3 regions of the Mesorhizobium sp. L-8-10 genome follow, and region 3 is predicted to be linked to each of the others. Evidence: predicted binding sites of a transcription regulator. Region 3 holds the regulator's gene; each other region holds the start of a gene.
The links. The regulator PhoB, encoded in region 3, activates phosphate uptake and scavenging genes when phosphate is short. The targets are predictions, from matches to a motif close to TGTCATNNANCTGTCAT.
Positions count from the first base shown of each region.

Region 1: JN280_RS09505 (NAD-glutamate dehydrogenase) is a predicted target of PhoB. The motif match lies at 2,598-2,614, and genes of this name have one in related genera.
Region 2: phnF (phosphonate metabolism transcriptional regulator PhnF) is a predicted target of PhoB. The motif match lies at 5,107-5,123, and genes of this name have one in related genera.

Region 1 covers NZ_AP023263.1:2,036,331-2,046,142, reverse strand. The annotation lists gene JN280_RS09520 (3-keto-5-aminohexanoate cleavage protein) at 1-376, shown strand, start outside; gene JN280_RS09515 (histone deacetylase family protein) at 416-1,435, shown strand; gene JN280_RS09510 (Bax inhibitor-1/YccA family protein) at 1,749-2,525, shown strand; gene JN280_RS09505 (NAD-glutamate dehydrogenase) at 2,707-7,488, shown strand; gene JN280_RS09500 (MFS transporter) at 7,678-9,066, shown strand; gene JN280_RS09495 (DUF1674 domain-containing protein) at 9,110-9,325, opposite strand; gene htpX (zinc metalloprotease HtpX) at 9,436-9,812, shown strand, end outside.
Region 2 covers NZ_AP023263.1:276,457-286,268, forward strand. The annotation lists gene JN280_RS01200 (IS4 family transposase) at 1-990, opposite strand, end outside; gene phnK (phosphonate C-P lyase system protein PhnK) at 993-1,769, opposite strand; gene JN280_RS01210 (alpha-D-ribose 1-methylphosphonate 5-phosphate C-P-lyase PhnJ) at 1,969-2,853, opposite strand; gene JN280_RS01215 (carbon-phosphorus lyase complex subunit PhnI) at 2,850-3,950, opposite strand; gene phnH (phosphonate C-P lyase system protein PhnH) at 3,952-4,557, opposite strand; gene phnG (phosphonate C-P lyase system protein PhnG) at 4,557-5,027, opposite strand; gene phnF (phosphonate metabolism transcriptional regulator PhnF) at 5,137-5,880, shown strand; gene JN280_RS01235 (ABC transporter substrate-binding protein) at 6,305-7,525, shown strand; gene JN280_RS01240 (ABC transporter permease) at 7,636-9,315, shown strand; gene JN280_RS01245 (ATP-binding cassette domain-containing protein) at 9,329-9,812, shown strand, end outside.
Region 3 covers NZ_AP023263.1:2,408,029-2,417,840, reverse strand. The annotation lists gene JN280_RS11345 (CRTAC1 family protein) at 1-690, shown strand, start outside; gene JN280_RS11340 (adenylate/guanylate cyclase domain-containing protein) at 937-2,319, opposite strand; gene JN280_RS11335 (hypothetical protein) at 2,640-2,864, opposite strand; gene JN280_RS11330 (DUF2000 family protein) at 3,044-3,451, opposite strand; gene JN280_RS11325 (AraC family transcriptional regulator) at 3,482-4,492, shown strand; gene phoB (phosphate regulon transcriptional regulator PhoB) at 4,479-5,168, opposite strand; gene phoU (phosphate signaling complex protein PhoU) at 5,210-5,914, opposite strand; gene pstB (phosphate ABC transporter ATP-binding protein PstB) at 5,947-6,762, opposite strand; gene pstA (phosphate ABC transporter permease PstA) at 6,775-8,388, opposite strand; gene pstC (phosphate ABC transporter permease subunit PstC) at 8,381-9,769, opposite strand.

The DNA.
Region 1 (9,812 bases), 370 kb from region 3:
CCGGGGCCTGGTGTCGGGACCTCTCTTCATCCAGTTCGTCTTTGGCGTACTCGGCGGCATCGGCGCCGATCCGGAGAACCTTGCCCATATGAAGCGCATCGCCGACAAGCTGTTCGGCGATTCCTACAGCTTCTCCGTGCTCGCCGCGGGACGGCACCAGATGCCGATGATCACCATGGCCGCGGCCATGGGCGGCAATGTACGGGTCGGACTCGAGGACAGCCTCTACGACGGACGTGGCCAGCTTGCCCGATCCAATGCCGATCAGGTACGTCGCATCAGGACCGTGCTCGAGGCGTTGTCGCTTGAGGTCGCTACACCGGCGGAAGCGCGCGACCTGCTGGCGCTGAAGGGTGGGGATCGGGTGGCCTTTTAAGGACGACCTGCGAGTCCAGATCGAGATCGAGGAGCCGCGATGAAAGCCTTCTACGCCGCCGAGCAGAAACGTCACGACCCCAAGGCATTCCTGTCGAGCGGAGCGCCGCAGCCCAACCCCGAGCAGCCGGAGCGGGTGGAACGGCTGCTTGCCGGCGCCCGCGCGGCCGGTTGCCGGATAGTGCGACCGCGCGACCACGGGCTTGGGCCGATCGCGGCCGTCCATACGCCGGAATATCTCGACTTCCTCCAGCACATCTATCAGCGCTGGCAGCGCATTCCGGGGGCCTCGGACGAAGTCATCCCAAACATCCATCCGATCGCGCGCGGCGGCAGCTATCCGGCTTCGGCTGTCGGCCAGGCAGGCTACCACATGGCGGACACGGCCTGCCCGATCTCGGCCGAGACCTGGGAAAGCGTCTGCTGGAGCGCCTGGAGCGCGGTCGGCGCGGCCGACGCCGTGCTGGCCGGCGAAGCGGCCGCCTATGCGCTCAGCCGCCCGCCCGGCCATCACGCCTTCGCCGACGTCGCCGGCGGCTTCTGCTTCGTCAACAATTCCGCGGTCGCCGCACAGCGGCTGCGCGGCGAGGCCGCGCGCGTGGCCATCCTCGATGTCGACCTGCATCACGGCAACGGGACGCAGGGCATCTTCTATGCCCGGCCCGATGTGCTGACCGTCTCCATCCATGCCGACCCCATACGTTTCTACCCTTTCTTCTGGGGTCATGCGGACGAGCGCGGCGAGGGGCCGGGGCTCGGCTATAACCTCAATCTTCCGCTGCCACGAAAATCTGGCGACGGCGACTTCCTGGCCGCGCTCGACACGGCCCTCCGCCGCATCCGCGCTTTCGCCCCGGAGGCGCTGGTCGTGGCGCTCGGCCTCGACGCCTTCGAAGGCGATCCTTTCGGCGGCCTTTCGGTGACGACGCCGGGCTTCGGCCGTATCGCCGAGGCGATCGGTGGCCTCGGGCTGCCGACGGTCGTCGTCCAGGAGGGCGGTTACCTCTGCGACGCGCTCTCGGACAATCTGACGGCCTTCCTGACGGGTCTCGGACGATAGGCCCGCATCGGCCGCCGAGGCCTTGTACCACAGGTGACAGGATCGACCGGTGGAGCACGCGGCTGCGTGGCCCATGTCTGCCCGGAGGTATCACCCCCCGGGGCGCAACGGATAGACTCGCGAGTGCACACCCGTCTGGACGTATGAAAAAGTTAGGCTATTGTCGGGTAACGGACGTTTGCGGGCCGTAACGGGTCTTGTCCTTGCCCGGAAGACGCATCATATTTCGCTGAGGCATGCTGGAGTCCCGCCAGCGGCGCCTGGGCGATCGTAGGTCCGACACCCGACGGGACAGTAGCAACAGAGGAAATCCATGGCTGACCTTCGTAACTATCAGGCACGCGTCGCGGCCGGCAGCCGCGCCGACGCTGCCATCGACGAAGGCCTGCGCGCCTATATGCTCAAGGTCTACAACCTTATGGCGCTTGGCCTTGTCATCACCGGCGTCGCCGCCCTCGGCACGATCATGCTGGCCACGACCAATGATCCGGCTTCGGCTGTCGCCACGCTCGGCAACGGCAAGATGCTGACTGCCTTCGGCGCCGCCATCTACGGTTCGCCGCTGCGTTGGGTCGTCATGCTGGCCCCGCTCGCCGCCGTCTTCTTCCTGGCCTTCAGGGTCCAGACGATGAGCGTAGCGGCCGCGCAGACGGCGTTCTGGGTCTACGCCGCGCTCGTGGGCCTCTCGCTGTCGTCCATTTTCCTGGTCTTCACGGCGCAGAGCATCACTCAGACCTTCTTCGTGACCGCCGCCGCCTTCGGCGCGCTCTCGCTCTACGGCTACACGACGCGTCGTGACCTCACCGCGATGGGCTCGTTCCTGATCATGGGCGTGTTCGGCCTGATCATAGCGATGCTGGTCAACATCTTCCTGCAGTCGTCGGCCCTGCAGTTCGCCATCTCGGCGATCGGCGTGCTGGTCTTCGCCGGCCTCACCGCCTACGACACGCAGAAGATCAAGGAGATGTACTTCGAGGGCGACGACGTTCTGGTCGCCGGCCGCAAGGCCATCATGGGCGCGCTGACGCTCTATCTCGACTTCATCAACCTGTTCACCTTCCTGCTGCAATTCCTGGGCAACCGCGAATAAGCAGGGCAGACAGGCAAATAAAAAGGGCGGCCTCGTGCCGCCCTTCTTATTTGCGCATCGCGGGTCTTGCCCCGTCATCTGCACTTCATCGAGGTTCCGCATTTTCACCGCGATGGGTCGTAAAACCGGCATCATCTGCTACGATAGTCCAAAAGCATGCGGCGAGAGGGACAGAGACGCCATGGTTGCCAGCCAGAAATCCAAGGCTGTGGTCAAGGGGGCGTCCGCCTCCGACAAGCGTGGGGGAGCGGCCGGGAAGCTGGCCGAATATCTGCTCGACCGCGCAGCGGCCGAGGATGTGGCGGCCTATGCGCCGGCCGACCTCGATAAGGCTGCCGCGCTCGCCTGGCAGGCGGTCGCCAGGCATCGCAAGGGCTCCAGTGTCGTCGCCGTCGACAACGGCCGGGAGGTGGAGCGCCAGGACCGGCCGGTGACAGTCATCACCGTCGTCAACGACAACATGCCTTTCCTGTTCGATTCGATCCTGGGCGAAGTGACGGACAGCGCCGGCGAGGCCATGTTCGTCGTCCACCCCGTGCTTGCCGTGAAGCGCGGCCGCGACGGGATCACCGACATCCTCGGCGACGCCGCCCATGCCAAGGGCGATCCGGACCGTGTCAGCGTCATCCATGTCCATGTCGGGCAGATCTCCGATCAGCACGCGGCCGGCTTGCGCGAAAGGCTGCATAAGATCCTCGACCAGGTCCGCGCCGCGGTCACCGACTGGAAGCCGATGCTGGCGCGCCTCGACCAGGCCATCTCGGAATTCCGCTATGCGCCCGTGCCGCTCGACAAGGACGATGTCGGCGAGGCGATCGCCTTCCTCGAATGGTTGCGAGACGACAATTTCACCTTCCTCGGCATGCGCGAGTTCAGATATTCGGGCGGCGAGAAGAGCGGAACCCTGGAGCGCGCCGACGAACCCGGCCTCGGCATCCTCGCCGACCCCGACGTGCTGGTGCTGAGACGCGGAACCGAGGCGGTCACGACGACGCCCGAGATCCGCGTGTTCCTGCACGGGCCCGACCCGCTGATCGTCACCAAGGCCAACGCCAAGTCGGTCGTCCATCGCCGGGCCTATCTCGACTATGTCGGCGTCAAGACCTACGACAAGAAGGGCAAGCTTTCCGGTGAACTGCGCATCGTCGGCCTCTTCACCTCCACGGCCTACACGCGCTCGGTGATGAAGATCCCCTATCTGCGTTCCAAGGCGCAGGCGGTCGTCGCCCGTTCCGGCTTCGATCCGAACGACCATTCCGGCAAGGCCCTCATCAATGTGCTGGAATCCTATCCGCGCGACGAGCTGTTCCAGGTCGCGGTGCCCAAGCTGCGCAAGCATGCCATGGCGATCCTGGCGCTGGGCGAGCGGCCGCGCGTGCGCGCGCTCGTCCGTGTCGACCAGTTCGACCGCTTCGTCTCGGTGCTCGTCTTCGTCCCGCGCGACCGCTACGATTCGGTCGTGCGCGAAAGGGTCGGCGCCTACCTGAAGGACAAGTTCGACGGCCGCCTCTCCGCCTACTACCCGGCCTTTCCGGAGGGTGGGCTGGCACGCGTCCATTTCATCATCGGCCGCTCCGGCGGCAAGACGCCGAAGGTCGAGCAAACGACGCTGGAAGCCGGCATTCGCGACATCGTACGCACCTGGGAGGACGGGCTGCGCGAGGCCGCAGCCGAGTCGGGCGCCGGGACGGAGCTTGCCGAAATCGCCAGGCGGTTCCCGGAAAGCTATCGCGGCTCCTTCACACCAGCCGAGGCGCTGGTCGACGCCGGCCGCATCGCCGAGGTCGGGCCGGACAACCCGATCGCCATCGACTACTACCGGCATGCCGCGGAGAAACCGGAACAGGCCTCGCTGAAGATCTATCATTTCGGCGCGCCGGTGGCCCTGTCGCGGCGCGTTCCGCTCCTGGAGAATATCGGCTTCCGCGTGATCAGCGAGCGCACCTTCGAGGTCGGCGACGCCGATCACGACACCGTCTTCGTCCACGACATGGAACTGGAGAACGCCTTCGGCCGCCCCATCGATCTCGCCGACGGCGGCGCGTTGTTCGAGGAAGTGTTCCTGTCGGTCTGGCGCGGCCTCAACGACAATGACGGCTACAATGCGCTGGCGCAGACCGCCGGCCTGAGGGCCGCCGAGATCGCAGTCCTGCGCGCCTATGGCCGCTACCTCCAGCAGGCCGGCATCCCGCAGAGCCAGGACTTCATCGCTACGGCGCTCAACCGCTATCCCGAATTGGCGCGCGGCCTCTACCAGCTCTTCGTCGCCCGTTTCGACCCGGCCGCCGAGGACGGCGAGGTGACGGCCAGGCATCTCAAGGCCAAGATCCGCGACGAACTGGAAGCGGTGCCCAGTATCGACGACGACACCATCATCCGCCGTTTCCTGAACCTTATCGAATCCTCCCTGCGGACCAACTACTTTGCTTCGGTCATGTCGTCCGATGGCGTCTCCCTGGCGATCAAGCTCGATTCCAAGGCGATCACCGGCCTGCCGGAGCCGCGCCCGTGGCGCGAGATCTTCGTCTATGGTCCCGAGGTGGAAGGCGTGCATCTGCGCTTCGGCCCGGTGGCTCGCGGCGGGTTGCGTTGGTCGGACAGGGCCCAGGACTACCGAACGGAAGTGCTCGGCCTGGTGAAGGCGCAGCAGGTCAAGAACGCCGTCATCGTTCCGGTCGGCGCCAAGGGCGGCTTCTTCCCGAAGCGCCTGCCGGCCGGCGGCAGCCGCGACACGATCTTCGAGGCCGGCAAGCAGGCCTATGTCAACTTCGTCTCGAGCCTCCTGTCGGTCACCGACAATCTCGAGGGCGATCGAGTGGTGACGCCGGACAAGGTAGAGCGCCGCGACGGCGAGGACCCCTATTTCGTGGTCGCCGCCGACAAGGGCACGGCCACCTTCTCCGACACCGCCAACGCCATCAGCGAGCGGCACGGCTTCTGGCTCGACGACGCCTTCGCCAGCGGCGGCTCGGCCGGCTACGACCACAAGAAAATGGGCATCACTGCCCGCGGCGCCTGGGAAGCGGTCAAGCGGCATTTCCGCGAGATGGACCGCGACATCCAGACGACACCGTTTACGGTCGTCGGCGTCGGCGACATGTCGGGCGACGTCTTCGGCAACGGCATGCTCTTGTCGGAACAGACGAAGCTGATCGCCGCCTTCGACCACCGCGACATCTTCATCGACCCCGCACCCGACGCCGCCGCCTCCTTCGCCGAGCGCAAGCGCATGTTCGATCTGCCGCGCTCGAGCTGGCAGGACTATGACAAGGCCAAGCTGTCGCCGGGGGGTCTTGTTGCCTCGCGCTCCCAGAAATCGATAGCCCTGTCGCCCGACGCGGCCGCCGCGATCGGCCTCGCCAGGACGACGGCCACCCCGGCGGAGATCATGAGCGCCATATTGAAGGCGCCGGTGGACCTGCTCTGGTTCGGCGGCATCGGCACCTATGTCAGGGCGACGTCCGAGACCAACGCCGATGTCGGCGACCGCGCCAACGACGCGATCCGCGTCACGGCGGCCGAGCTGCAGGCCAAGGTCATCGGCGAAGGCGCCAATCTCGGCGTCACGCAGCGGGCCCGCATCGAATTCGGGCTGAAGGGCGGCGCGTGCAATTCCGACGCGATCGACAATTCGGGCGGCGTGAACTCCTCCGACGTGGAGGTCAATATCAAGATCGCGCTGGCGGGCGCGATGCGCAAGGGCGCCCTCACCCGGCCGGCCCGCAACAAGCTGCTCGCCGAGATGACCGGCGAAGTGGCCGATCTCGTGCTGGCCAACAACTACCAGCAGACGCTCGCCATCTCCCTGGTCTCGAGGCGCGGCCTGGCCGAGCTGCCCCACCAGGCGCGCTTCATGACGGCGCTTGAGCAGCGCGGGCTGCTCGACCGGGCCGTCGAGCAACTGCCGTCGCCGGCCGCGCTTGCCGAACGCGAGGCGCGCGGCGAGCCGCTGACGCGCGCCGAGATCGGGGTGCTTCTGGCCTATGCCAAGATCGTGCTGTTCTCCGACATCGTCGACAGCGGCCTTCCGGACGATCCGCATTTCGACAGAGACCTGCTCGACTATTTCCCTGAGCGCATGGCGAAGAAATATGCCGAGGAGATCCGCGGCCACAGGCTGCGGCGCGAGGTCATCGCGCGGGTGGTCGCCAACGACCTCGTCAATCGCGGTGGCCCGACCTTCGTCAACCGGCTGCAGGACCTGACCGGCCGCAGCGCGGCCGACGTCGTGCGCGCTTTCACCATCGTGCGCGACGGCTTCGGCCTTGCCGGCGTCTACCGCGACATCGATGCGCTGGACAACAAGATCGACGGCCAGGCACAGCTCGACTTCTATGCCACGGCCGGCCGCCTGATCGTGGCGGCGACGGCGTGGCTCCTGAAGAACGACCGGGACGACACGCCGATGGAGACCCGTATCGCCGAGCTGCGCGACGCGCGCAAGGCGCTCGAGCCGAAGCTCGACAGCCTCCTGCCGGCCTTCATGCGGGAACGCCTGGACGAGCGGCGGCACGGCTTCTTCAAGGCCGGCGCCCCGGAGCCGCTCGCCGCGCAGCTGGCCGCATTGACCGTGGCGGAACTGCTCCCTGATATCGCGCTGGTGTCGCGCAACAGCGGCGCCGACCTCGTCGTGTCTGCGAAGGCCTTCTTCGCCGCGAGCGACGCATTCCGTATCGCCCGCATCGAGGATGCCGCCCGGGGGCTGCAGCCATCCGACTATTATGACGGCCTCGCGCTCTCCCGCGCCAATGACATGATCGGCGCGGCGCGGCGCGGCATTGCCGTTTCGGCGCTATCGTCCTTCGGGCAGGCGGCCGATTCCGTCGCGGCCTGGCTGGAGGCCGGCGGCGAACGGGTGGCGCGCACGCGCGAACGGCTGCAGGCGCTGACCGAGGGCGGCGAGCTGACCGTGTCGCGGCTCTCCGTCGCCGCCGGGCTGATGAGCGATCTCGCCGGACTTTGAGCTCGTGAGGCCGGCGACTGTCGCGCCCGCAATGGAAGAGGGTGAAAGAGGGTACGCCTGTTCCACTGGCGCTCTTCCCTGCAGGGCGGGTTTCAGAAGAACGGCTTTCCGGTAAGCTGCGGCAACGCTGAGCCCGGTCGGACTCGACCGGGCTCAGCCATGCAGGTCTGCTTGGGGCAAGGAGGGGGCATGGCATCGGTGGAAGTTTCGGCGCGACGAATTTCGACGCCGCGGCGCGGCATCTGGGGATGGATGCTGTTCGACTGGGCTGCGCAACCCTTCTTCACGGTTGTCACCACCTTCATCTTCGGCCCCTATTTCGTCTCGCGCATGGCGGCCAATCCTGCCGATGGCCAGGCCGCCTGGGGCTACGGCATCGCCGCGGCCGGTTTCGTGATCGCCATATTGTCGCCTGTGCTGGGATCGATCGCGGACCAGACCGGGCCGAGAAAGCCATGGATCGCCTTCTTCGCGGTCATCAAGATCGTCTCGCTGTCGCTTCTTTGGACGGCGGCACCCGGCTCGCCGCTTGTGCCGATCGTGTTGCTTTTCTCGCTCGCCTCCGTCGCGGCGGAGTTCTCGATCGTCTTCAACGATTCGATGATGCCGCGGCTGGTCTCGAAGGAGGAGATCGGCCGGGTTTCCAACATCGCCTGGGGGCTGGGTTATGTCGGCGGCATGATCACGCTGATCTTCGTCATCGCCTTCCTCGCCGCCTCACCCGAAACAGGACAGACGCTCGTCGGCGTCGATCCGCTCTTCGGGCTCGACCCGCTGAAAGGCGAGGATGCACGCGCGACCGGGCCATTGGCCGCGGTCTGGTATCTGATCTTCATCCTGCCGATGTTCCTCTTCACGCCCGACAGCGGCAAGGGCCTGCCGATCGGCAAGGCCGTGAGCGCCGGCCTCGCCGAGCTCAAGGAGACCATTCTGGAAGCTCGGCGGCGCGCCGGCATCTTCCGCTTCCTGATCGCCCGCATGATCTACCAGGACGGCGTCAATGCCCTGCTTGCGCTGGGCGGCGCTTTTGCGGCTGCGATGTTCGGCTGGTCGATAACCGAGATCGGCCTCTACGGCATCATCCTCAATATAGTCGCGATCGCCGGATGCCTCGCGGCGAGCCGGTTCGATACCCGGCTCGGCTCCAAATCCGTCGTGCTGATCTCGCTGGTCCTGCTGTCGCTCGCCACCCTGGGAATCGTGTCGACCGGCCCGGGCTACACACTCTTCGGCTTCCTGCCGCTGCCCGGCGCCGACACCGGCGGTCTGTTCGGCACCCCTGCTGAGAAGGCCTATATCGCCTTCGGCCTGCTGATCGGGGTGGCTTTCGGCCCGGTCCAGGCGTCGTCGCGCTCCTACCTGGCGCGCAGCGTGTCCGCCGACGAGGCCGGCCGCTATTTCGGCCTCTATGCCCTGGCGGGCCGCGCGACGAGTTTCCTGGCGCCGTTCCTGGTCGCCACAGTCACGGCGGCCAGTGGCTCGCCGCGGCTCGGCATGGCGGTGATCATCCTGTTCCTGGCCGGCGGTCTCGCCGTGCTCCTTGGAACACCCTACCCGGCTGCAAAGCCGGAAGAATGATGCCGGCGGCTGCGGAGCATCCCCTTCGGCCCGGGCCCGGGTCTCAGAAGTCGCTGGTGAGGCCCTTGATTTCCCAGTCGCCGTAGCGGCCGGGCTCATGGCCGCCGCGGCCGCCGATCTCCTTGGGCATGGCGGCCTCGCGCTCATAGTATTCGTCGCGCCGCGCCTCGGCTTCGGCGAGAGCCCTGAGCGCCGCGGGAGACAGCTTCCGGCGGACGGGCTCCGCCTCTTCATCGGCCTTGTTGGAACCGTCGCCCATGCTGGCTTCCCTCGCAGGCTTTGCTATGCAAAGCATTGAAACGTGTCTTTTCCCGTCCCATCATATAGACAGCCCGGCAGGACGGATCGACCCCCTTTCGAGGAACGAATATGAACATCATGCGCACGGCCATGCTGCTGGCCCTGATGACCGCGCTCTTCATGGGCGTCGGCTACCTGATCGGCGGATCGGGCGGCATGACCATCGCCTTCTTCATAGCTGCGGCGATGAACCTGTTCAGCTACTGGAACGCCGACAAGATGGTGCTGCGCATGCACCATGCCGCCGAGGTCGACGAGCGCAGCGCGCCCGAATACTACGGCATCGTGCGGGAGCTCGCCCAGCGCGCGGGCCTGCCGATGCCGAAGGTCTATATCATCGAAAGCCCGCAGCCCAACGCCTTCGCCACGGGCCGCAATCCGCAGAATGCGGCCGTCGCGGCCACGACAGGGCTTCTGCAGCGCCTCTCCTATGAGGAGGTGGCGGG
Region 2 (9,812 bases), 2.1 Mb from region 3:
CCTGGGCCTTGCGATCTCGACACGGCCGAAGCGCACGCCGAGAGTGGCCGTGCGGGCCTTGCGGCCCGGAATGGCCGGCAACGCGACCGTCATCTGCCCGGCTTCGGGCCAGCTCTCTGCGGCGGCAAACAGATGGGTCTCGTCGGCCAGAAGCCGGTCCTGCGCGGCCCGTACCAGCTTCTCGACATGGTCCGGCTTGAAGGCGAAGCACTCGTAAATGTCCCCCTCGCGGTCCTCGACGACCGTCACGCAGGTCGCGCCGGCGTCCCACAGCCGGCGCGCGCTTTCGGCGCCGTCGAGCCAGCGCCGGCTGTCCTTGTCCGCGAAGTCCCGTTTGGTGCGCGTCGCCTTCACACCACCGCGGCGATCCAGAAAGAACGCATCGACAAGGCCCAACACAAAGCCGCTGGTCGCATCCGCGGCAATCAGCGGGTGCACGGACAGGCCGATGCCTTTTTCGTCCACCCGAACAGACGTCGTGTCCTGGATCGCCAGCACATGACGGCCACCAACTTGCAAGCACGTGCGGGCCGAGGCCGTCTCCAGCATCGCGCCGACCGTCACCTTCGGGTTGTGCAGAAAGCGCGTGATCCGCATCTCGCCGGAGCGGCCGCCGCCCAGCGCGCGCACGCTGCTCCCCCAGCCACCCGCCGACACCAGCCGCTCATGCAAAAAAACCCCGCATCTTTCAGGCGAGCGTCTCCGAACTCCCCAAAACCAAGGTCCATCTGCCTCTCCATCAGCCGAATCACAGCAACAGGGAGTCAGACTTTCGCCGACACCGCAACTCGCCCCCCACGATGTGTGAATGTCGTAGCCCTCAAGGGGGGAGATCGGACGGCCGCGTCGGATGCAATTGTTCTGAAACGCAGACGATTGGCGAAGGTGGGGGTGACAGCCGATCTCCCCCCTTGTGGGGGAGATGTCCGGCAGGACAGAGGGGGGCGCGACGGAACGCCCCGCTTGGCCGGCGTTTTCCATGGCGAACATTTTCAAACCTGCAGTATCGACGAGACGAGAAGCTGGGTGTAGGGCGCGCGCGGATCGTCGAGCACGCGATCGGTAAGGCCGGTCTCGACCACATGGCCGTCCTTCATCACCATCATGCGCTGCGACAGCAGCCGCGCCACGGCGAGGTCGTGGGTGACGACGATCGCGGCGAGCCCGAGGTCGGTGACCAGTCCGCGCAGGAGATCGAGCAGGCGCGCCTGCACCGAGACGTCGAGGCCGCCCGTCGGCTCGTCCATGAAGACGAGGCGCGGGCCGGTGACGAGATTGCGCGCGATCTGCAGCCGCTGGCGCATGCCGCCTGAGAAGGCGCGCGGCTCGTCGTCGATGCGATCCTCGCCGATCTCGACGCGCGACAGCCAGTCGACCGCGGTCGAGCGGATGCGGCCGTAATGCCTGTCGCCCACCGCCATCAGCCGCTCTCCGACATTGGCGCCGGCCGAAACGGTCATGCGCAAGCCGTCGGCCGGGTTCTGGTGGACGAAACCCCAGTCGGTGCGCATGAGAAACCGGCGCTCGGCCTCGCTCATGCGGTAGAGGTCGCGGAAGACACTATCGCGCATCCGGTAGCTGGCCGTGCCCGATGTCGGCAAGAGCCGCGTGGACAGGCAGTTGAGCAGCGTCGTCTTGCCCGAACCGGATTCGCCGACCACCGCCAGTACCTCGCCCGGCCACAGGTCGAAAGTGATGTTCTCGCAGCCAATGCGGGAGCCGTAATATTTCGACAGCGCCGTCACGCGCAGAAGAGGTTCGTCGGTCATTGCTCCAGCCTCGTGCTGTATGCGGGGTCACCCCCCTTTGGCCTGCCGGCCATCTCCCCCCTCAAGGGGGGAGATCCGACGGCCGAACTGCAGTCGCCAATCGAGAACGTTGAAAAATGAGGTAGTCGGTGCCACAGCCGATCTCCCCCCTTGAGGGGAGATATCAGGCAGGCCAGAGGGGGGTGATCCACGCCCGCCGTCATCGCTGTGTCTCCGCCGCCAGGTGCCCCACATGCCCTTCTTCCCGCCGTTTCTCGCAGTGGTCTGTGTCGGAGCAGACGAACATGTGCCCGCCGCGGTCGTCGAGGATGACTTCGTCGAGATAGACGTTGTTCGCACCGCAGAGCGCGCAAGGCTGGTCGAAGGTCTGGATCTCGAAGGGATGGTCCTCGAAGTCGAGGCTGACCACCTCGGTGAAGGGCGGAATAGCGTAGATGCGCTTCTCGCGGCCGGCGCCGAAGAGCTGGAGCGCCGGCGACATATGCATCTTGGGATTGTCGAATTTCGGCGTCGGCGAAGGATCCATCACGTAGCGCCCCTCGACCTTTACCGGATAGTCATAGGTCGTGGCGATGCGGCCATGCCTGGCGATGTCCTCGTAGAGCTTCACATGCATCAGCCCGTATTCCTCGAGGGCGTGCATCTTGCGCGTCTCGGTCTCGCGCGGTTCGAGGAAGCGCAAGGGCTCGGGAATCGGGACCTGGTAGACCAGCGTCTGGCCTTCGCTGAGCGGATATTCCGGGATGCGGTGGCGTGTCTGGATGATCGTCGCCCTGGCCGTTTCAGTCGTCACCGCCACGTCGGCCACCTTGCGGAAGAAGGCCCGGATGGACACGGCGTTGGTGGTGTCGTCGGCGCCCTGGTCGATGACCTTCAGCACGTCGTCGGGCCCGATGATCGAGGCGGTCACCTGTACGCCGCCGGTGCCCCAGCCGTAGGGCATCGGCATTTCGCGCGACGCGAAAGGCACCTGGTAGCCCGGAATGGCTATGCCCTTGAGGATCGCCCGCCGGATCATGCGCTTCGTCTGCTCGTCGAGATAGGCGAAGTTGTAGGACGCGATATCAGTCGCCTGGATGTTCATTCCGCAGCCTCCCGCGTTTCGGTCCGTTCCCGCGCGTCGTGTTCGGCGCGCATGCGCCGCACGAGGTCGAGCTCGGCCTGGAAGTCGACATAGTGGGGCAGTTTGAGATGTTCGACGAAACCGGTGGCCTGGACGTTGTCGGAGTGGGAGATGACGAACTCCTCGTCCTGGGCGGGCGCCACGACGTCCTCGTCGAACTCGCGGGCTCTCAGCGCGCGGTCGCACAGCGACATGGCCATGGCCTTGCGTTCGGATTGCCCGAAGACCAGCCCATAACCCCGGGTGAACTGCGGCGGCGCCTTGGCCGAGCCCTTGAACTGGGTCACCATCTGGCATTCGGTCACCCGGACGCGGCCGAGCGGGACGGAGAACGGAAGCTCGGGCACGTCGAGCTCCAGCTCGACCTCGCCGATGCGGATTTCGCCGACGAAGGGATGGTTGCGCCCATAGCCGCGCTGGGTGGAGTAGCCAAGCGCCAGCAGGAAACCCTCGTCGCCGCGCGACAGGGCCTGCAGGCGGATGTCGCGCTCCATCGGGAACTCCAGCGGCTCACGGGTGATGTCGCCCGTGGTGTGATCCTCCGGCAGCTCGCCGTCGGCCTCGATCAGTCCCTCATGGGCAAGAATCTCGGAAACGCGCGGCATGCGCTCGGGGGAAGCTTCGCGCCGCTCGGCCTCGTCGACCGGCGCACCGGCAGCCAGCCCGGGATCGAGCAGGCGGTGGGTATAGTCGAAGGTCGGCCCGAGCAGCTGGCCGCCGGGCAGGTCCTTGTAGGTGGCGGAGACGCGCCGCTCGACCAACATGCCGCCGGTGTCGACCGGCCGCGTATAGCCGAAGCGCGGAAGCGTGGTGCGATAGGCGCGGACGAGGAAGATCGCCTCGATCAGGTCGCCCCGCGCCTGGATGACGGCGAGCGCGGCAAGCTCCTTGTCATAGAGCGAGCCCTCGCTCATCACCCGGTCGACGCCGAGGCCGAGCTGTTCCACGATCTGGTCGATGCGCAGCGCCGGCACCGAGCGGTCGCCCCTGCGGCGGTCGGCGAGCAGCCTGTGGGCGTTCTCGATGGCGGCCTCGCCGCCCTTCACGGCAACATACATGTCAGCCCTCCATCATCTTGATGCGCGTGGTGCGCGGCAGGCAGGCGATGCCATCGGGCGCCGCCAGGACCACGTCGATGCCACGCGGGAAACGCTGGTTGTTCTGCTTCCACTGCTCGACGAAGTGGCGCGGCAGCGGCGAAGGCGAGATTGTCGCCGTCGTCTCGATACCGGGCCCTTCGAGCAGCAGCCCCGGACCGGACGACAGCCCTGCAACCTGCAGGACGAGCGTCGCGGAGCGGTCCGGATATTCCTGCGTGCCTTGCGCGAAATTCTCCAGCGCGATCAGTTCCGCAGGGTTCGCAACGATGGCGAAATGGGCTTCTGTTGGCCTGTCCGCGAGCGGAGCGCCGCTGTGGAAGCCGAGCCAGGACCGCACCGCCTGGGAAGCCTGCAGCGGCGGATCCAGCCAGACCGGCGTATCGTGGTCGCAAAGGGTGAGGGCTACCGCGGCGGCGGCCGGCGACAAGGGCGCAGGCGGGCGGGCGAAACCAGGCAGAGGCCGCACCGTTCCCGGCCGCGCCACGGCGTCCATCACGGCGCGGAATACGGTCTGCGCATCGAAGACCGGATTCTCGAAGCCGCCGTCTACCGTTTGATCGATCATCAGTCCTCTCCGCGTACCATGGTGAAGAAATCGACCTTCGTCGCCGCGGTCTCGGCGCGACGGCGCTCATCGGCCTCGGCAAGTGCTGCGCGCAGCGGCGCGACGACCCTGGCTTCGACATCGGCCCGCCGGGCGGGGTCCTGCCACAACGCATCGGCAATCGCCGACATCAGCGCCTTCTCCTTGTCGCGGCCGAGAGCATAGGCATGACCGACCTCGCCGGTAGCAAGCTTGACCGTGGCGCGGGTCACCGTGGCCTCGCCGAAGTTGAAGGGCGCACCGCCGCCGCCTATCCGGCCGCGCACGGTGACCAGGCCGGTCTCGGGGCCACGCACGGGATGCGCCTCGACTTCGAAGCCGGCTTCGGCCCAGACCCGCTTCAGCATGTCGCCGGGCGCCGACGCCAGGGCGGCCATCGCCGCCTTGCGCGCCGCCTCCATTTCCTTTTCCTGCCGACGATCCGTCTTCATTCCTGCCTCGCTGAATTCGGTTATTTGTCTATTGTTCTATACAACCGAACAAATTATAACAGACCTCTAGCGCGCGTCCATGACGCGTTCGTGACAGGGGCGGGAAAAGATGACCAAGACTGAACCATCCGACATGGAAAGGCGAAGCGGCGTGGCGTTGTGGCGGCAGATCGCCGACCGCATCCGGCAGGGCATCGCTGCCGGCACGCTGGGCGAGGACGACCGGCTGCCGCCGGAGCTGGTGCTGTCGGAGCGTTTCGGCGTCAACCGCCACACGGTGCGCGCGGCGATCTCCGCGCTTGTCCAGGAAGGAGTGCTGCGCGCGGAGCAGGGCCGCGGGACCTTCATCGAACGCCGCCAGAGGCTGACCTATCCGATCTCGGCGCGGACACGCTTCTCGGCCGGGCTGGAGGGCCAGGCACGCGACCGGCGCGGCAGCCTTCTGGCACATGCGACCGAGCCCGCGAAGGCTCGGGTCGCCGAGGCGCTCGATCTCGCCGAAGGCGCGCCGGTCATCCGCCTGGAAACGTTGAGCGAAGCCGACGGGCGCCCGGTGTCGCGCGCCGCGAGCTGGTTCGACGCGAAGCGTTTTGCCGGCTTCGAGGCGGCCTTTGCCGACACCGGTTCGATCACGCTCGCGCTCAAGCGGTTCGGCGTCGACGACTATTTCCGCAAGTCGACGCTCGTCTCCGCCAGGCATGCCGACGCGGCCGACTTGGCCGACCTCAAGCTCTCGCCCGGCGCGATCGTGCTGGTCGCGGTCGCGGTCAATGTCGACACCGACGGTCGCCCGATCCAGTTTGCCGAGACAAGGTTCGCCGCCGACCGCGTGGAACTGACGGTCCAGAGCTAGCGTTTCTTGCGCGGATCCCGCGGTGCGTCCTTCGAGGCTCGCTTCGCTCGCTCCTCAGGATGAGGATCGTAGTGCGCTTCAGCTCACGAAGAGAGACGTGGCGCCCTTCACCTCACGACGGGCGTATTGTCCTTCATCTCAGGATAGGTGCGTAGCGCCAACCTTCCTCATCCTCGGGATGAGGATCGTGGTGCGCTTCAGCTCACGAAGAAAGACGTAGCGCCCTTCACCTCATGACGAGGGGCGTATTGCCCTTCGCCTCAGGATAGGTGCGAAGCGCCAACCTTCCTCATCCTGAGGTGCTCGCGAAGCGAGCCTCGAAGGACGCACCTCACATCGAATTGAGGCGACGGCCGGCCAGGTTTGATTGACCGGCCTCGGGGCGCCATGCTCAATCCGGGCTGAAATCGCCGGAGGTCCATCCTTGAAAAGACTGCTGCTTTGCGCCGCCGCCCTGGCCACCGTGACGCTGCGCGCCTTTGCGGGCGATCCCGATCCGGCGCAATGGGACAAAGTGCTTGCCGAGGCCAGGGGCGAGACCGTCTATTTCAATGCCTGGGGTGGAGCCGAGAACGTCAACGCCTATATCGAATGGGCTGCCGACGAGGTGGCGCGCCGCTATGATGTGAAGCTCGTCCAGGTGAAGCTCGACGACACCGCCAATGCGGTCGCCAAGGTGGTGGCAGAGAAGGCGGCCGGCAGGAACGAAGGCGGCACGGTCGATCTCATCTGGATCAATGGCGAGAACTTCGCCTCGATGAAGCGGCAGGGGCTCTTGATGTCACCGGGCTGGGCCGAGAAGCTGCCCAACTGGAAATATGTCGACGTCGAGGGCAAGCCGACCATCCGCACCGACTTCACAATACCGGTGGAGGGCCTCGAAAGCCCGTGGGGCATGGCCAAGCTGGTCTTCTTCCACGACACGGCAAGGACGGCACCCGAGACGATGCCGACATCGGCAAAGGCCCTGCTGGAATGGGTCAGGCAACACCCCGGCCGCTTCACCTATCCGCAGCCGCCGGATTTCACCGGCACGTCCTTCCTGAAACAGGTGCTTTCCGAGGTGGTCACCGACCGCTCGGCCTTGACAAAGCCGGTCGATGAAGCCCGTTTCGCCGCGGTGACGGCCCCGCTCTTTTCCTATCTCGACGCGCTGAACCCCGTTCTCTGGCGTTCCGGAAGAGCCTTTCCGCAGAACTATCCGGCGATGAAGCAGCTACTGGCCGACGGCGAGGTGGACATCATCTTCGCCTTCAATCCATCGGAAGCCTCGAACGCGATCGCGTCAGGCGAACTGCCCGATACCGCGCGCTCCTTCGCCTTCCCGGCCGGCACGCTCGCCAACACGCATTTCGTGACCATACCCTACAACGCCGCCGCCAAGGCGGGCGCGCTCGTCGTGGCCGACTTCCTGCTGTCGCCCGAGGCCCAGGCCCGCAAGCAGGACCCGAAGGGCTGGGGCGATCCGACCGTGCTTGCCATGTCGAAACTCGGCGCCGGGGACCGGGCGCGTTTCGCGGCTCTGGATCTGGGCGTCGCAACCTTGCCGCCCGACCGGCTCGGCCCGGCGCTGGACGAGCCGCATCCGAGCTGGATGGAGCGCATCGACGAGGAATGGAAGCGGCGTTATGGCGTCGAGAACTAGCCGCTTGGCCATAGTTGGGAAAGCTGGCGCTCAGCCTCCTGTCCACCTCAGACGATTAACAGCAACGGCACGGCGCGACGCGAGATGAAAGCACGTCCACCTGCTTTGCCATGCTGACCCGCCTCGGTCCGCCGCTGGCGATCGCGCTCCTGGCGGGTCCGATCCTGGCCGGGCTCGCCGGCACGCTGCTTCCCGCGCTGGGCTATCTGCCGTCGCTCGGAGGGACGCGCCTGACATCAGACCATGCGGCAAGGCTCTTCGCCGCGCCTGGTATTCTCACATCGGTCGCGCTCTCTCTGGCCTCGGGCCTCGTCACGACGGCAATATCGGTTCTGGTCGTCATGCTCTTCGTCGCGGCCTGGGCCGGAACCCGCGCCTTCGCAAGGGTTCGGCACCTGATCTCGCCGCTGCTGTCCGTTCCGCACGCCGCGGCGGCCTTCGGCCTCGCCTTCCTCATTGCGCCGTCAGGCATGATCTCCCGTCTGATCTCGCCGGAACTGACGGGATGGTCGAGACCGCCCGACCTTCTTGTCGTCAACGACCCCTTCGGCCTTTCGATGATGGCCGGGCTGGCGGTGAAGGAGATTCCGTTCCTGCTCCTCATCGCACTCGCCGCCCTGCCCCAACTCGACGTCGCCAGGACCCGAGCGCTCGCGGGCACGCTCGGCTACGGGCGCATCGCCGGCTTCCTGTTCGGGCTCTGGCCTTCGCTCTACCGGCAGATGCGGCTCGCCGTCTTCGCGGTCATCGCCTTCGCTACGTCGGTGGTCGACGTGGCGGCGATCCTCGGACCGACCGCGCCCCCGCCGCTCGCGGTGCGGCTCCTCGGCTGGATGAACGATCCGGATCTGGACATGCGTTTCGTCGCATCGGCTGGCGCGGTTCTGCAACTCGCAGTCACGGGGACCGCACTTCTCGCATGGGTCGGACTGGAACGGCTTGGCGCGGCGATCCGTGACCGTGCGGCTCTCGCCGGCCTCAGGCTTCGGCACGACGCCTGGCTGTGCCGGGTGGCGCTGTTCGCCATGCTCGTTCCGGCAGTGGTGATATCGGGCGGGCTGGCCGTGCTATGCCTCTGGTCCGTCGCCGGCCTCTGGCAATTTCCCGACGCATTGCCCGAGAGCTTCACCATGGCGGGCTGGGCGAAATCCCTGCCCCGCATCGCCGCGCCGCTGGCGACGACCTTGCTCGTCGCATTTGCCGCGACGCTTACCGCAGTGCTGCTTGCGATTCTATGCCTCGTGCGCAAGCTCGAGACCGGCCGCACCGGCGGCCGCCTGGCCCTCGTCCTCATCTATCTGCCGCTGATCGTCCCGCAGGTCGCCTTCCTCTTCGGCTTGCAGCTTCTCTTCGCGTTTTCCGGCGCCGTGGCCGGCCTCTCGGCACTCGTCTTCGCGCATCTGATCTTTGTCCTGCCCTATGTCTTCCTGTCGCTGTCCGATCCGTGGCGGGCCTATGACCGGCGCTACGACGCGGTCGCCGCCGGTCTCGGCAAATCGCGGCGGACCACGCTCTTCCACGTCCGCCTGCCGATGCTCCTGCCGGCCGTGCTGACGGCTGCGGCGGTCGGCTTCGCCGTCTCGGTCGGCCAGTACCTGCCGACTGTGCTGATCGGCGCCGGCCGGCTGGAAACGATCACCACCGAAGCGGTCGCCCTCGCCTCGGGCGGCAATCGCCGCGTCATCGGCGTCTACGCCTTCTTCCAGATGATGCTGCCGGCGCTGGGCTTTCTGGTTGCCACGGCCGTGCCGGCATTGATATTCCGGCGCCGTCGCGCGCTGCGCGTCTGAGCCCCCGGGAAGAATGACGAAATCAGGCCTTTTCCTCGATCATGTGTCGATACGGCTCGACGGGCGCACCCTGCTTTCGGTCGCCGGCCATGTCGCGCCCGGCGCCGTGCTGACGGTCATGGGGCCATCCGGCTCAGGCAAGTCGACGCTGCTCGCTTATATCGGGGGCTTTCTGGACCCGGCCTTCTCGGCGAGCGGCAAGGTGTTCGTCGACGACATCGAGCTAAGCGCGCTGCCCGCCGAGGATCGTCACGCCGGCCTGCTCTTCCAGGACCCGCTTCTGTTTCCACACATGACAGTCGCCGGCAACGTGGCCTTCGCCATGGCGCCCGGCCTTAAAGGCAGGCAGAACCGCCTGGCGCTGGCCGAGGAGACTCTGGCCGGCGTCGGCCTCGCTGGCCTCGGCGAGCGTGACCCCGACACGCTGTCGGGCGGACAGAAGGCCCGCGTGGCGCTGGCACGCGTGCTCGTCTCCTCTCCGCGCCTGCTGCTGCTCG
Region 3 (9,812 bases):
ATCTATAGCGACGTGGCCTTCGAGAAGGGCGCAACCGCGCATCGTCCCTATGCCGGCGGCGACCTGAAGCCTTCGACCGGCTGGCACTCCGAATTCGCCGACTTCAACAATGACGGCCTGCTGGACCTCTACGTTGCCAAGGGCAATGTCGAGCAGATGCCCGATTTCGCCGCCTTCGACCCCGACAACCTCCTCGTCGGCCAATGGGACGGCGGTTTTGCCGAGGGCGGCGACATCGCCGGCATCGCGCTGCCGACCAAGGGACGCGGCGCGATCGTGGAGGACTTCAACATGGACGGCATGCTCGATCTGCTCGTCGTCAATCGCGGCCAGAAGGCGAGCCTGTTCAGGAACTGCGGTGCCGTCACCGGCGACGGGTCACGGCCGATGGGCAATTTCGTCGAGATCGAGTTGCAGCAACCCGGCGCCAACCAGAATGCGGTCGGCGCGCTCGTCTATGTCAAATACGGCACGCGCACGGTGACGCGCAGCGTGCAGGTCGGCGGTGGCCATGCATCGGGCCATGCCGGCTTCCTGCATGTCGGCGTCGGCACTGCGGAGCGCGCCGAGATCCGCGTCAAATGGCCGGACGGCGAGTGGAGCCCGCCCTACCGCGTCTTCGCCAACAATTTCGTCATTGTCGGACGCGGCGCCAAGGCGGCAAAATACTGGTATCCGCCGGAGGGTTGAGCGATCAGTGAGGAGCAGACGATGGACATTCGTGGCGCTTAAAGTTGCGCACCAAACCATCGTCCCTTCTAAAGGCTCGAGCGCCTAGTCATCTTTTTGAAGCCATCCTGCGTGCTTCGCGAGAAGGCGGACAATTGCTTTGTCGTTCACAACATCAAAAGTTCTTTGCCAAATTCTCAACTTTCGGAAGTCTCAATCTTCAGAATATTGGCCGAATACGCCGACGGAAATATCCGACCGTCGCTGTCACTCGAGCCCGATCCACACATAGCCGTCCTGTGTTCGGCAAGGGTAGACGGTCAAACTGGTGCGGTTTTTCGAAATGTCGCCCACGAATTCAAAGCCGGGCGAAGTACCATCCGGCTGCAACTTGGCCCAGTTCCTCACTTCGCCCGTAAGCAGATCAAAACAGCTCTGATGCCAACGGCAAACCAGGCCCAGATCGCTGGTGATCGTGCTCCCGGTGTGTGGGAGATTCAGCGTTTCGACCTCAGCGGCATTTCGGCGTTCGTACAGCGGCAGATGAAGATGCGGGCAGGCATTGTTGAAGGCGCAGTACGTGTCAGGTCCGCGAACGACGACAATGTCGAAATCCTCAAAGGTGAGAATCCGGCGTTCGTGCGGCTGAAGCTCGTCTTCAGCGAATGCGCGAACCCACCTCCTGCCGGCATGACGGACGGTCTCGCGGGGATGCCTGGCGTTCAGCTCGGCGTCGATTTCGGGCTTCAGCCCGATGACTTCGAACAGGCTCGTGCGCTCGCCGGTACCCCGAAGGCGTACCCTGACATAGTCGGCGACCTCGACCTTGTCGGCGATCTGGTCGTGAAGCGCCTCGGATATCAGCAGTCGTGTACCGGCATCCTTGTTTGCGGCTTCGACACGGCTGGCCAGGTTCACGACGTCACCGATTGCCGTCAGGCGTTCGTGTCCGACGAAACCCAGTGTGCCGATGACGGCTTCGCCATAGTTGAGGCCGATGCGAATATCGAAATCGATGCCATACATCGAGGCAAAGAACGGCTTCAAACGATCGACCGTCGCAAGGGTCTGAAGCGCCGCATTCACGGCGCGAAGCGGGGCGTCGGGCTGGTCGTCGACACCGAATATCGCCATCAGTCCATCACCGATGAAGTTGTCGATGAAACCGTCATTCTGCTCGATAATCTCGCCGACCTGCGCGAAGTAGCGATTGAGCAGATACATCACGTCATAAGGCGAAAGCCGCTCCGACAGCGACGTGAATCCGACGATGTCGCTGAAGAAGATCGCAACACGTTTCGACTCGCCGGATCGCGTCGCAGCGGAATCGCAAAGCTGGCTGGTCATCATCAGATCGGTTTCGTCCAGCACCAGGCGCCGGACGCGAAGCTCGCCTTGCGGCCTGAGCTGACAGGCCAGCCGAACCTCGTCCGCCAGTCTCAAGCGGTCCGCCATCGAAGTCTCATTTGCATTTCGGTGCGGACAAGCCTCGAGGCCATCGAGAACCCATACACGGCAGGTCGAGCATTTCGCGCGGCCGCCGCACGCGTGGGCAAACGGCACACCCGACCTGAGAGCCGCCTCGAGCAAGGTCTCGTCGGCGCCCACCTCGATATCCGTCTGGTCAGGTAGAGCGGTTACTTTGGTCATGGTCCCGGACACCGCCAGCCGCGCAGTCGGCAATGCATTGTAGCACCAATCGGCCCGGACAATCGAATCATGCACAGCTCGGGCCGAACGAAGCCGAGACCGTTGGTCACAAAGGCCTGAGAAGGAGATGATACTGGTATCCACCGGAGAACTGATACCAACGGCACTGGATGTCGACGCATCCGGTTGGGCGCTCACGCATCAATCCCCGGCGGATGCTCAGCATCCACCTGACCTCGATCGCTGGCGCGGCCCTCCAAGCGGGCGCGGCCACGCGGTTCAACGGTCGCTATCATCGACCGTTGCCATAGGAACGACCTTCAGGCTCCGGCCCCGCAACAACCGCCCGCGCCACCTGAAACGCCGCGGCTCTGCATGATGCCCGCCGCCAGCTTCGCTTGACCTGAAGCCCTGCGGTCCAGGCCGCCGCCAACCTTGCGCATGAGGAGGCGGATGTCGTCCGGCTCATGGCCGTCGGCGATCATGACCTGCCGAATGATCGGCTCGTTGAGCAGTTCGTCGAGCGTGGGCTCGCGCTGATGCATCGTGCTGCTCCATCTGCTTAGATCGCCGGAACCATAAAACGGAACTGTAACCCAATGATGTCATCGGCAGTCTTTTATGTTTCATCGTGCCGGTCTCAGTGCCTGGCGCCGGCAACATCATCGTCGCCATGTTCCGGGTGCTGCCGCGCACTTGAGCGGATTCGAGGCAACGGCCTGGCTTAGGCGTGCATGCTTGCGCCCTTGGTGATCTTGTCGACGATCTTCTTGTCGGCGCGAAGGGCAATGCCTGCCACCTTGGCATCGTCGGGCCCGAAAGTTGCAAAGACGGCGCGGTTGGCGGCATCGTGGCCGGTGGCGAACATTGCGTCGACATAGAGGGAGGTCGTGATCCCCCGCTCCAGCGAACGACGGTGGATCTGGCTCATGGTCGCCGCATCGGCGGACAGAACGATAACCGGCTGGACGGACATGGGGTTGTAGCGATTGCCATCGCGATCCACATATTCGTCGCCGATCATCTCGGGAGCTCGGAAGGAAAGGCCGGTGGTGAGGAAGGCCGTGACGTTCAGCTTCTGCCACACGGCAAGGTCACTGCGCAGGACGATGGCGACTTTGGTCTGGAACATGGATCGTATCACCGCTGGGAAGATGGCAAGATGTCTCCCGATCTAGGCTGGAACGAACAATCCGGTCTTGAACGTTTGTGCGGGCGCACCGACGAGGGCGGCATCGTGCCGGCACCGCCCTTCCCCGGCCTGGAGCGCATCGACGCCAAGTTCTTCGGCAACGCCTTCGAGCCTCATCGCCACGACACCTATGCGATCGGCGTGACCTTGCACGGCGTTCAGACATTCCGCTACCGGGGCGAGGTCCGAAACAGCCTGCCGGGCCAGGTGATCGTGCTGCATCCCGACGAGATGCATGACGGCGGCGCCGCGACCGATGCCGGACTTCACTATCGCATACTCTATCTCGAGCCCGCCCTGTTGCGGCGAAGCCTGGCAGCGAGCTGTGCCCCGCTGCCTTTCGTCCGCGACCCCGTCGTCACCGATCGGCGGCTGCGCGAGACGCTGCTGCCCTGCCTCTCCGATATCGAGGGCGAACTCGACGAATTGGCCGTCGTCCAACTCGTCACCGAGTTGGCGGACGGCCTGTCGCGCCATGCCGATGGACCCGCCCCTTCCAGGATCACCCTCGATGTCCCCCGGCTGGAGATGGCACGCGACTATCTGGAAGCCAATCTCGACCGTGTCGTGCGCTCCGACGCGCTGGAGGGCGTGACCGGACTCGACCGGTTCAGTCTGGCGCGGCAGTTCCGCGCCTTTTTCGGGACCAGCCCGCACCGCTACCTGCTGATGCGGCGGCTGGCGCGGGCAACCGCCCTCATCCAGGCTGGAGAGAACCTGGCCGATATCGCGGCCAGGACCGGCTTTGCCGACCAGAGCCACCTGAACCGTCAGTTCAAGAAGGCGTTCGGTGTCACGCCCGGCCGGTGGGGCGCCCTGACGCGGGCCCGACGGCAATCGCCGGCCCGCGCTGGAGCAGCATTTCCGCCTTTCTTCGAAAAGCCGAGACGCCCTGACTCATTGTTGTCACGCAATTCCGGACGCAAGACCGCTGCGCACTCTTGCTGGAATTGCTCCAGCGGGGACGTCACGCCTCGTTGATGGCGTAGCCGGCGCCGCGGATGGTGCGGATCACATCGGGCATGCGGGCCGTATTGACCGCTTTGCGCAGGCGGCCGACATGCACGTCGACGGTGCGCTCGTCGATATAGATCGTTTCGCCCCAGACATTGTCGAGCAACTGGCTGCGCGAGAAGACGCGCCCGGGATGCTGCATCATGAACTCGAGCAGGCGGAACTCGGTCGGGCCGAGCTTGATCTCGCTCTTCTTGCGATAGACCCGGTGCGCTTCGCGGTCGAGCACGATGTCGCCAACCTTGAGCACCGTCGACAGCACTTCGGGCTTGGCCCTGCGCAGCAAAGCACGAACCCGGGCGACGAATTCCGGCGTCGAGAACGGCTTCACCAGATAGTCGTCGGCCCCGGTCGAAAGGCCACGCACCCGGTCGCTCTCCTCGCCGCGCGCCGTCAGCATGATGATCGGCAACCGCTCGGTCTCCGGACGCATCCTCAATCGCCGGCAGAGCTCGATGCCCGACACGGCGGGGATCATCCAGTCGAGGACCAGAAGGTCGGGTACGTTTTCCTGCAGCCGGAGCTCGGCTTCATCGCCGCGATTGATGACCTCGACCTGATAGCCTTCGGCTTCCAGGTTGTAGCGCAGGAGCACGCATAGCGGCTCCTCGTCTTCCACGACCATGATCTTGGGGGCAATCATGCGGGTCGGATCTCCTCGGTATTCTTGCGGTCAAGCCTTTCTCATTCGGCGACTGTCGTCGAGGTTTCGTCGTGTTTCGGCCGCTGCACCGGAAGCTGCTCTCCCGTCATGACGAAATAGGCGTTCTCGGCGATATTGGTGACATGGTCGCCGATGCGCTCGAGGTTCTTGGCGCAGAACAGGAGATGCGTGCAGGCCGTGATGTTGCGCGGATCTTCCATCATATAGGTGAGGAGCTCGCGGAACACGGCAGTGTACTGGACGTCGATCTTCTCGTCGTCTGCCCGCAGCTTCATCAAGGCCTGGGCGTCGTCGGCGACATAGTGGTCGACGACACCGTTGACCTGACCCAACACCATGCCCGACATCGCCTCGATCGAATGCGACAGGCCGCGCGGCGCGACGCTCTGGCCGACTGCGCCCACCCGCTTGGCGATGTTCTTGGCGAGATCGCCGATGCGTTCAAGGTCGGCGGCCATGCGGATCGCGCCGACCACCGCACGGAGGTCCTGCGCCATGGGCTGGCGCTTGGCGATCAGCGTGATGGCACGATCGTCGAGCTCACGCTGCTTTGCGTCCATCACGGCGTCGTCGGAGATCACACGCTGTGCCAGCGCCGTGTCGGAGTTGAGCAGCGCCCTGGTGGAGCCCTGCACCATCGACCCCGCAAGGTCCCCCATGTCGCGGATCAGCCGGTCGACATGATCGAGTTCGTCGTCGAAAGACGTGACGGTATGTTCACCCATGATCCTGTCCTCGTTGTCCTTCCGCCCGCCGCTTACCCGAAGCGGCCGGTGATGTAGTCTTGTGTGCGCTTGTCGTCGGGGTTGGTGAACATCTTGTCGGTGGGGCCCTCCTCGACCAGATAGCCGAGATGGAACATGGCCGTGCGCTGCGAGACGCGGGCGGCCTGCTGCATCGAGTGCGTGACGATGACGATCGTATAGTTCTCGCGCAGTTCGTCGATCAGCTCTTCCACCTTGGCGGTGGCGATCGGATCGAGCGCCGAGCACGGCTCGTCCATGAGGATCACCTCGGGCGACACCGCTATGGCGCGCGCGATGCACAGACGCTGCTGCTGGCCGCCGGAAAGGCCGGTTCCGGGCTCGCCGAGCCGGTCCTTGACCTCGTTCCAGATCGCAGCCTTCTGCAGGCTCCGCTCGACAATGCCGTCGAGGTCGGCCTTGTTCTTGGCGAGACCATGGATGCGCGGTCCGTAGGCGACGTTCTCGTAGATCGACTTCGGAAACGGATTGGGCTTCTGGAACACCATGCCCACCCGCGCCCGCAGTTCGACGACGTCGATCCTGGGATCGTAGATATCCTCGTCGTCGAGCGTGATTTTGCCGCTGACGCGGGCGATGGGGATAGTGTCGTTCATGCGGTTGAGGCAGCGCAGGAAGGTCGACTTGCCGCAGCCCGACGGCCCGATCAGAGCGGTCACCTCATTGCGGCGGATGTCGAGATCCACGTCGAAGAGCGCCCGTTTCTCGCCGTAGTGGACGGAAACCTTGTCGCCCTTCATCTTCACGGCGGGCGCATCGGCACCCTGCGTCAGCTTCTTTTCCACGGCTGCCTCGGTCAAGATGTTCATCTCACTACTCCCTTACCAGCGGCGTTCGAAGCGTTTGCGCAGGATCACGGCCACTGCGTTCATGATAACCAGGAAGCCCAGCAGGATCAGGATCGCGGCTGAGGTTTTTTGCTGGAAACCCGGCTCGGGGAAATCGGCCCACATGAAGATCTGCACGGGCAGGATCGTCGCCGGATCGGTGAAGCCGCCCGGGATGTCGACGATGAAAGCGACCATGCCGATCATCAGGAGCGGTGCTGTCTCGCCGAGCGCATGCGCCATGCCGAGGATCGTCCCGGTCATGATGCCGGGCATCGCCAGCGGCAGCACATGGTGGAAAACCGTCTGGACCTTGGAGGCGCCGATGCCGAGCGCCGCCTCGCGGATCGACGGTGGCACGGCGCGGATCGAGGCGCGCGAGGCGATGATGATGATCGGCAGCGTCATCAGAGCCAGCACCATGCCGCCGACCAGCGGCGCCGAACGCGGGAGGCCGAAGAAATTCAGGAACACGGCGAGGCCGAGCAGACCGTAGACGATCGACGGCACGGCGGCGAGATTGTTGATGTTGACCTCGATGAAATGCGTCCAGCGGTTCTTCGGCGCGAATTCTTCCAGATAGATCGCCGCGGCGACGCCGATCGGGAACGAGATCGCCAGAGTCACCACCATGGTGAGAAACGAGCCGACGATCGCGCCCCAGACGCCGGCAAGCTCAGGCTCGCGGCTGGCTCCGGTGAAGAAGAAGACGGAGTTGAACCGGCTTTCGACGAGGTTCTCGGCCTTCAGCGCGTCGAGCCAGACGATCTCCTTGTCCGAGATCTTGCGGGAGCTTTCGGGCATGTCGATGACACGAAGCGACGCTGCGCCGTTCGACGCAGGCGCCGTACTGGAAAGCTTGCGCAGAACCAGGCCCTTGGCGGTGGCGCCGCCGGCCGCGCCCTTGGCGAGGCTCTCGAGCTTCACAGTGCCGCCATTGAGCCCGACGAGCAGCGACGACGCGCCGCTGGTCAGTCGAAGCGTGTTGCCTTCTCCTTCGGTCGCTCCGGCGCTGCGGGCGATCGACAGGATGGCATCGCTCGAAAACGCCAGGTCGATGTCGCCGCTGTCGGCCGACGGGGTGACGTCACCCGCCAAGGGGTCGATGCTGCCCTTCGCGGCGAGCAGGCCCTTGAGATAGAGATCGGCGAAATCGTCGAGCGGCACGGCGAAGTCGACGGTCTTGCCAAGCATCGACGGATCGGCGGCAATGTCCTGGCGCAGGAATACTCCGGCGCCGGTCGAGGCCAGGCCCCGCATCAGCCTGCGGTCCTGGCGGCTTGTCGCGTCGGGGATCTTGGCTTCGAGCGCATCATGGATGATGCCGTCGTAGTTGACCTCGCCGAGCTTGGCAGGGTCGACCTTGGCCGCCGACAGATCCAGCGGCAGGACGAGATAGTTCATCCGCAGCGCCGGGAGCGCCTGGATGACGATCGTCGACAGAAGCAGGACGAGAAAGAAAGCCGCGAGCCCTACCGCGCCGGCGCCCATCCACTTGAAGCGCTGCTCGGTGGCGTAACGCCTCTTCAGACGAGCCTTCGCCGCATCGTCGGTGTGGATGCTGGTCGGACGGGCGACGGCGCCGGGTAAAACGGTCGTATCAGTCATATTGCTCTCGGTACTTTTGGACGACGCGGAGGGCGACGATGTTGAGGGCAAGCGTGATGCAGAACAGCACAAGGCCGAGCGCGAAAGCGGCAAGCGTCTTGGCGCTGTCGAATTCCTGGTCGCCGACCAGGAGCGTGACGATCTGCACCGTGACGGTCGTGACGGCTTCGAGCGGATTGATGGTGAGATTGGCAGCAAGACCGGCGGCCATGACCACGATCATCGTCTCGCCGATCGCACGGCTTACGGCGAGCAGCATGGCCGAGACGATGCCGGGAAGCGCGGCCGGCAGCACCACCTTGCGGATCGTCTCCGACTTGGTCGCGCCGAGCCCGGCCGAACCGTCGCGAAGCGACTGGGGCACCGCATTGATGACGTCGTCCGAAAGCGACGAAACGAAGGGGATGATCATGATCCCCATGACGACACCGGCGGCGAGTGCCGATTCGGAGGCCACGCCAAGGCCGATGCTTTCGCCTAGCCCGCGGAAGAACGGCGCAACCGTCAAGGCTGCAAAGAAGCCGTAGACGACGGTCGGGATACCCGCCAGGATTTCCAGGACGGGCTTGGCGACGGCACGAACTTGCTTCGACGCATAGTCGGAGAGATAGATCGCTGCCATCAGCCCGATGGGCGCCGCGACCAGCATGGCGATGAAGGTGATGAGCAGCGTGCCGACGAACAGGGGAACCATGCCGAAAATTTCGGCGTTGGCCTCTCCTGCCTCCGCCCCGGCACCGGTGAACGCGCTCTGCGGGCTCCAGTGGGTGCCAAAAAGGAACTTGTAGAACGGCACCTGCTCGAAGAAGCGGAAGGATTCGAAGATCAGGGAGAGAATGATCCCGATCGTCGTCAGGATTGCGACAGCCGAACAGGCGATCAGCGCGATACGGACAACGCGTTCCACGACGTGCCGGGCGCGGAAAGCCGGCACGATCCGGGAATACGCAAGAAAGAAACCTGCGGCCGCAAGCAGGACCGAAAGCGCGACGATGATCCAGCTGCTGGTGGCATGGGCCGACCTGTACACCGCCGCCGCCGCCTCCTTGGTCGCGTCGCTGAAGCCGGCGACGCCGCCGAAGGCGATCGCCCGGGCGTCACGGATGAACGCTTCGGTCTGCGGCACGCCGAGGCCGGATAGCTCGCTGGCGAAACGAGCCTTGACGATCGAAGATTCGATGCCGGGCGTGATGATGCCCCAAAGGATGATGGCAATAAGCGCCGGACCGGCGGCGGCCAATGCCAGATACATGCCGTGCTGGCCGGGGAGAGAATGCAGCCGTGCGACGTCACCGTTGACGGCGGCAATGGCACGGGATCGTCCGGCGAAATATGCGATTACGAAGAGAGCGGCGAGCGCAAAGACGAGGTAACCGATCATGTTCAGGAGCCCTGATCCATTATCCAGACCACTGTTTCACGGG